Regions from separate parts of the Arthrobacter antioxidans genome, predicted to be linked through region 2. Evidence: predicted binding sites of a transcription regulator. Region 2 holds the regulator's gene; the other holds the start of a gene.
The links. Region 2 encodes LexA, which represses DNA repair genes until DNA is damaged. Its sites were predicted from a motif close to TCGAACANNTGTTCGA; they were not measured.

Region 1 (3,406 bases), 640 kb from region 2:
GGCAAACGACGTGCCGCTCGGGACGCCGCCGCCCGCACCGTCGTCGACGGCGTTCAAGCTGATGGACTCGCCCGTCGAGGAGCAGGAGTGGGTGGCCTACGACCCCTGCCGCCCTGTGCACTACGTCGTCAGGCCGGACAACGCCCCGGCCGGTTCGGAGGGACTGGTGCAGGAAGCCGTCGCTGAAGTGTCCGCCGCCACGGGCCTGCAGTTCATCGACGACGGCGCGACCACCGAGGCGCCCAGTGAGGAGCGCGACCTGTACCAGCCGGAGTTGTACGGGAAGACCTGGGTGCCGGTGTTGATCACCTGGACCACCCCTGAGGAGATCCCCGGACTCGCAGGAGACATCGCAGGACTCGGCGGCAGCGACTACGCCCAGGCGTCCGGGCAGCCGCTGGTCTACGTGGGCGGGCAGGTACAGCTCGATGCATCCGACGCCGCCACAGCCCTCGGCTACCCGGACGGGCGCGCGTATCTGAAGGCGACGATCATGCACGAGCTCGCGCACGTCGTCGGACTCGACCATGTGGATGACGCTGGCGAACTGATGTTCTCGGAGAACGTCGGCCGGGTCTCGTTCGGAGAGGGTGACCTCGCAGGCCTCGCGCTCCTCGGTGCCGGGCCCTGCGCGCCCGGACTCTGACGTCCGCCGGGGCCCTCCGCTTCGGGATCGCGTCGGCGACAATCGCAGGCGACGCACACACTGCCGTCCCGAGGAAATTACTAAACAACTGAGCAAAAGCCCGCCACGTCCCGTCGACGACGTAAATTAAGGAGATGAGCAATGACGCCCTCCCTACAGCCGTCCTCCCGTTCGATCCGGACGGCGGCAGCGAACAGCCTACCGAGGCGCTCGAGGCGCTGATCAGCACGGTCGAGAGGGAGGTCGCCGAACTCCAGTTCACCCGCTTCACGAACGACGACGCCGTCGCCCTGGGGCAGTTGATCGTCCAGCTGGGCGCGGGACGCAACCTGCCGATCGCGGTCTGCATCCGAAGGCCCGACCACATCCTGTTCCGGGCCGCACTCGACGGGACCACGCCTGACAACGACTACTGGCTCGACGCGAAGAGCCGCACCGCGGAACGCTACCTCGTCCCCTCCCTGCTCGTCGGCCTCCGGGGGCGCCGCAACGGTGGGCGGGTGGAGGACGATCCACTGTTCGACACGACGATGTTCGCAGCGCACGGCGGCTCCTTCCCGCTGTACATCCAGGGCGTCGGCCCGGTCGCCACGGTGACGGTCTCCGGGCTTCCGCAACTCGAGGACCACAGGCTCGTCGTCGAGGCGCTACGGACCTTTCACGCCGCTGCCGGCCTCTAGGAACCGGGGCGAGGCACCGTGTGTCCTCGTCTCACGTGGCCGGGCTGATCCGAAGGGGTCATGAACAGGACTGGCGGCGCTCGACAGAAGCGGACGACGGCGGAGCGGACGACGGCGGAGCGGACGACGGCGGAGCGGACGACGGCGGAGCGGACGACGGCGGAGCGGACGACGGCGGAGCGGCGGGCCGCCAGCAGCGGGCGGCCGGCAGCGGGCGGCGGGCGGCAGGCATCCGCCTGTGCACGCCGCCGCAGGCCGCTGTAGACCAGGAGTCTTTGAGGGCCGGATGTCCTGAAAACAGGCGGTTCCACTCGGAATGCCGGTGCAGGTCCACAGGCGCTGCCTATGTGGATACCCGAGGACGACTCTTCCTCCACATTCGCTTCCCCACCGCGCGATTAGTACGCATGTTCGATAAAATTCAGGCATGACTACCGCACCGGTCGAGCGCGTGACCGCACCTCCGAGTTCCATGGACTCGGCCTGCACAGCGCTTGCCGAATGCGCCAGGGATATCGGTCAGGGCCAGGGCATCCAATCCCGACAGGATGCCATGCGGTTCCTGCTGGAGGTCGAACACGCCTCAAGGACCATCGACCATCTGCAAATCATTGCCGCCCGCGTCGCGCAGGAACATCATCTCGCCGATGACGACGAGCGAACTGCGGGCGGTTCGCTTCTGGCGAGTGCAGAGCAATCAGTCGGCGGGGATGTCCGCCCCGGCCCTGCCGCGCACCTCTCATCCGAGTCGACCGGCAACGGATACAGGAACTGCGCAGACTTTCTCCGTGCCACGCTGGGCATCAGTCGGACAGAGGCGAAGCGCCGGCTGAGTCTGGCGGAGGTAGTACTCCCCCGCATCTCGCCGACCGGCGCGCCTGTACCTCCCCGGTGTGCAGCACTGGGCGGCGCGATGACCACTGGCCGCATCAGCGGACGGGCTGCCACGGTGGTCGCGCACGCATTGCAGCGGGTGGACTCGTTCGCGACGCCGCAGCAACTCGAGTCGATGGAGCACCACCTGACACGACAGGCGATGGAGTCCGACGAGGACATCCTTCGGGTGCTGGCGCGTCGCTGGGAGGGCGTCCTCGATCAGGACGGGCAGGAGCCGACAGAGAAGGTGCTGCGCGCGAGGCAGGGCGTCTTCATCCGTGGCCGACGCCATGGACTGCATTTCCTCGAGATCGGGGCGACGGATGAGCAATTCGAGTTACTCGCAACCGTCATGAACTCGACGGCGAACCCGCGCGGCGCAGCGGGGCGGGCGGATGCCGCCGCAACCGAGAATCGACCCGCTTTCGTCGATCAGCCGGCGGCAACGAGGGCCCAGACCCTCCTCTACGGCCTTGTCGCCGCCTGCAAGCTCGCATTGAGCACGGCTGCGCTTCCCTCGACGGGCGGCCATCGACCACAGGTCATGGTGACCATCGACTACAAGGACCTCATCGGCGCCACGCATCAGGCGGGGTATTCGGTCTTCTCCGGGCAGATGAGTGCGGGGAGCATCAGGAAGCTGGCGTGCGATGCCGACATGATCCCTCTGGTCCTCGGAAGCAGCGGTCAGATCCTCGATGTGGGACGGGCACAGCGGCTTTTTCCGCCGCATCTTCGGCGAGCGCTCGTGGCCAGGGACAAGGGCTGCGCCTTCCCTGACTGCTCCATCCCGGCCAGTTGGTGCGAAGCCCACCACATCGATCCGTGGTCAGCAGGCGGCGCGACGAGCATCGACAATGGGGTCCTGTTGTGTTCGCGCCACCACCATGTCATTCATCAGGGTGCGTGGACCGTGGCATCCCGGAACGGCATTCCGTGGTTCACTGCGCCTCGAATCCTGGGTCCTCCGGGAATGGCTCGTCGGAACAGGTACTGGCAGGCAGGACGAGCCGTCCATGAAGCACTGATCGACGACGTTTCGGGGCTGAGCGCGGGCCTCTCAAGGCCCAGCGCGAACGTTCTGGAGCACAGCACCGGATGATCGGCGCGCCCGGAGCGTCAGGTAAAGCATGGTCCGTCGGGCGCCTTCGGAGTAAGGAGCGGTGCGTAGATCCCGGGAGCGACGAAGCGCCTGGCGTTTCCC
Region 2 (3,406 bases):
CCCGACGAGGTCGTCACGCAGGGGGAGGTTTGCTAGGGCTTCAACGGAGGAGGGCACTCTTCGAGTTTAAGGGATGCCGTCTTCCACGGACGAATGGTCCGGCGCACGGTCCCGGTGACCGTCACTCGGTGCGGGTCACGGTCAGTCCGCGGCGGGTCCCGGTCAGTCCGCGGCGGGTACTGCGATGCTCTGTCCTGCCTGCACCACGGAGGTCGGCAGGTCGTTGAGCTCGACGATCTCGGCGACGACGTCCCGGGGATCGCGCTCCGGCGCGTAGCGCACGGCGAGATCCCACAGGGTCTCTCCGGTGACCACACTCACCTCGACGGTGGCCGTGGAGGTCGGCGCCGACTCCCCCGCCTGCGCCTGGGAGGTCAGGAATGCCGCGAGGAGGATCAGGGCCGCGACGCCCAGGGCGATCGGCAGGCCGACCAGCAGCAGGCGCCCTCGCCGCGTGAGCGTCAGGGGACGGTCCGCACTCCGCTGCGTGGAGGTACGGGACGGCATGGAGGTAGCGGGCTCCGGGGAGGAACGGGTCCCGTCAGGCCGGGAGGGGGCTGCGAAGGTCGGGGGCATCGGGGCGATGGTCGACGAGGACGGGTCAAGCATGGAGACGAGCCTGAGGTGGTTCTCGGGGCGAGCGGGCGTCCACAGCGAGCTGCCATGCAGTACGGGTGTAACCATTGCCGTTCCTCTTTCCTTCGAATGCCGTGGCCGGGCAGACCGCCCGGTTCGAACAAACGTTCTAATACGCATCTGCCTATTTCTAGCATCTACGATCGACCCGTGTCGAGACTCGGTCGAACATATGTTTGAAAAGTGATCCCGTCTGTCCTAGCGTGAAGAGATCACAACATCGTCGACGGATGCTGCCCTCCGAGGGCGGTCCCGGGGTCGATGCATCTCACACAACCAGCCGCCTCTGACAAAACGGCTTCCGGCCCACGGAAGCGGTCCGGCGGCGACAGCGGGATCAGCGATCCCAGGCGAAAGGCGCAACAGTGGCGGAATCATCAGCGGCGGCCCGGCAGGAATCGAACACCGCCGACGTCCAGGCAGACGCCGTGCCCATCTCCGCGGGCCGGGGCAGGCCGCGCGGCCGCTCCGTGTCCAAGGGGCTGACCGCCCGGCAGCTGACCATCCTCGAGACGATCCAGCGGTCGATCGCCGACAAGGGGTACCCCCCGTCCATGCGGGAGATCGGCGACACCGTGGGCCTCGCGAGCCTGTCCAGCGTGACCCACCAGCTGGCGCAGCTCGAGCGGCTCGGCTACGTGCGCAGGGATCCGAAGCGACCCCGCGCCATGGAGGTCCTGCTCCCCCTGACCCTGGCTCCGGACACCTCGGGCGCCCAGACCGGTCCGTCCGCGGACGGGAAGCCCGCCGCCGAGCACCGGATCGCCGTCGACACCGCCCTGGTACCGCTCGTGGGGCGCATCGCCGCCGGCGGACCGATCCTCGCGGACCAGGTCGTCGAGGACGTCATGCCCCTGCCCCGCCAGCTCGTCGGCCACGGGGATCTCTTCATGCTCAGGGTCTCGGGGGACTCCATGGTGGATGCCGCCATCTGTGACGGCGACTGGGTGGTGGTCCGCCGGCAGCAGAGCGCCCAGAACGGCGACATCGTGGCGGCACTGCTCGACGAGGAGGCCACCGTGAAGACCTTCCGGCAGCGGGACGGCCATACGTGGCTGCTGCCGCAGAACACGCGCTACGAGCCCATCCTCGGCGACCACGCCAGCATCATGGGCAAGGTCGTCTCGGTGATGCGCGCGCTGTAGCCACGCGCCGCAGCCGGTGTGCTGCGGCCGGCGGGGCGCGTCAGCGCCCCGAGAGCCGCTCCAGGATGCCCGTGACGGTGGCGCGGTCGGTCGTCGCCCAGAAGGGCGGGAGGGCGGCCCGAAGGAAGCCGCCGTACCGGGCGTTGGCGAGCCGGCTGTCCAGGACGGCGACGACGCCCCGGTCCCCTGTCGCCCTGATCAGGCGCCCGGCGCCCTGCGCGAGCCGGACCGCCGCGTGCGTGGCGGACACGCTCATGAAGCCGTTGCCCCCGTTCCGGGCCACCGCCCGGGTGCGGGCGGTCATGAGCGGATCGTCCGGTCGCGGGAAGGGGATGCGGTCGATCACGACCAGTCGGCACGAGGCCCCCGGCACATCGACGCCCTGCCACAGGGACATGGTGCCGAACAGGCAGGTATCCGGTTCGTCCGCGAACTGCGTGACCAGTGCGTTGAGCGAGGACTCCCCCTGGCACAGGATCTCGAAGTCGACCTTCGGACGCAGGGCCTCCGCGGCCTCCTCGGCGGCGCGCTTGGACGAGAACAGTCCCAGCGCACCTCCCCGCGATGCCGTGAGCAGCCCCAGGAGCTCCTCGAGCTGCGCGTCGGAGGTGCCTCGCTCGGGCTTCGGCAGGTCCTTCGCCACGTAGAGCACGCCCTGCCGCGGGTAGTCGAAGGGGCTTCCGACGTCGACGCCGGTCCAGGCGGGCGCACCGGGGCCGCTGAGGCCCAGCGAGCCCGCGACGGGACCGAACTCGGATCCGATCGCGAGGGTCGCGGAGGTCAGGATCACGGTGTGGTCCTCGAACAGTCCCTCCCGCAGCCGCCCGGCGACGGACAGCGGCGCGACGTTCAGCGTCGCGGGTGCACTCTCGTCGGGCTGCACGTAGCCCGAGCCAGGCGTGAAGGTGCTGGGACGCGACGCCCAGACCACCTCGTTGAGCTCGGACGCCGCGAGGATCCGCTCGGCGAGCTCGAAGACCAGCGTGGTGCGGGAACGTGCGACCTGCCGGCCGCCGTCGACGTCGGCTTCGGACTTGCCGTCCGTCTTGGTGTCCGACAGCGCGGCACGCGACGCGTCGCGGACCTGGGCGAGGGCCTGCTCGAGATCCTCCGGGAGGCCCCCCGGCAGGAGGCCCGAGGGAACGAGCTCGGCGGCCGCCTCGAAGGCGTCGGCGGCCGTGTCGAGGGCGCCCGTGGTGATGGAGGCGTGGCGCCGGAGCGCCGCGGCTGCAGCGGTCACCATGGAGGCGGAGAGCTGGCCCGAGACGGCTCCGGTGACGCGGTCGTGGAGTTCGTGTGCCTCGTCGATGACGACGACGTCGTACTCGGGCAGGACGGCAAGCCCTTCGAAGGCGCTGATCGCGAGCATGGCGTGGTTGGTGATGATGATGTCGGCGTCGGCTGCTGCGGCGCGCGCCTTCTCGCTGAAGCACTCCTGGGCCATCGGACAGCGGGCGGCACCGATGCACTCCATGCTGGAGACGGACACCTGGCGCCAGGCGCGGTCGCTCACGCCGGGTACGAGGTCGTCGCGGTCGCCGGTCGCGGTCTCCTCGGCCCACTCACGCAACCGCACCACGTCCCTCCCGAGCGCGGAGGACGGGCCGTCGGTCGCCGGGGCCGGG

Region 1: MWM45_RS03245 (HNH endonuclease signature motif containing protein) is a predicted target of LexA. The motif match lies at 1,726-1,741, and genes of this name have one in related genera.

The regions. Positions count from the first base shown of each region.
Region 1 is NZ_CP095501.1:684,409-687,814, reverse strand. It holds gene MWM45_RS03260 (M10 family metallopeptidase domain-containing protein) at 1-646, shown strand, start outside; gene MWM45_RS03255 (heme-degrading domain-containing protein) at 781-1,326, shown strand; gene MWM45_RS03250 (hypothetical protein) at 1,387-1,590, shown strand; gene MWM45_RS03245 (HNH endonuclease signature motif containing protein) at 1,754-3,304, shown strand.
Region 2 is NZ_CP095501.1:1,322,242-1,325,647, reverse strand. It holds gene MWM45_RS06105 (histidinol-phosphate transaminase) at 1-57, opposite strand, end outside; gene MWM45_RS06100 (LysM peptidoglycan-binding domain-containing protein) at 163-684, opposite strand; gene lexA (transcriptional repressor LexA) at 1,065-1,781, shown strand; gene MWM45_RS06090 (ATP-dependent DNA helicase) at 1,822-3,406, opposite strand, start outside.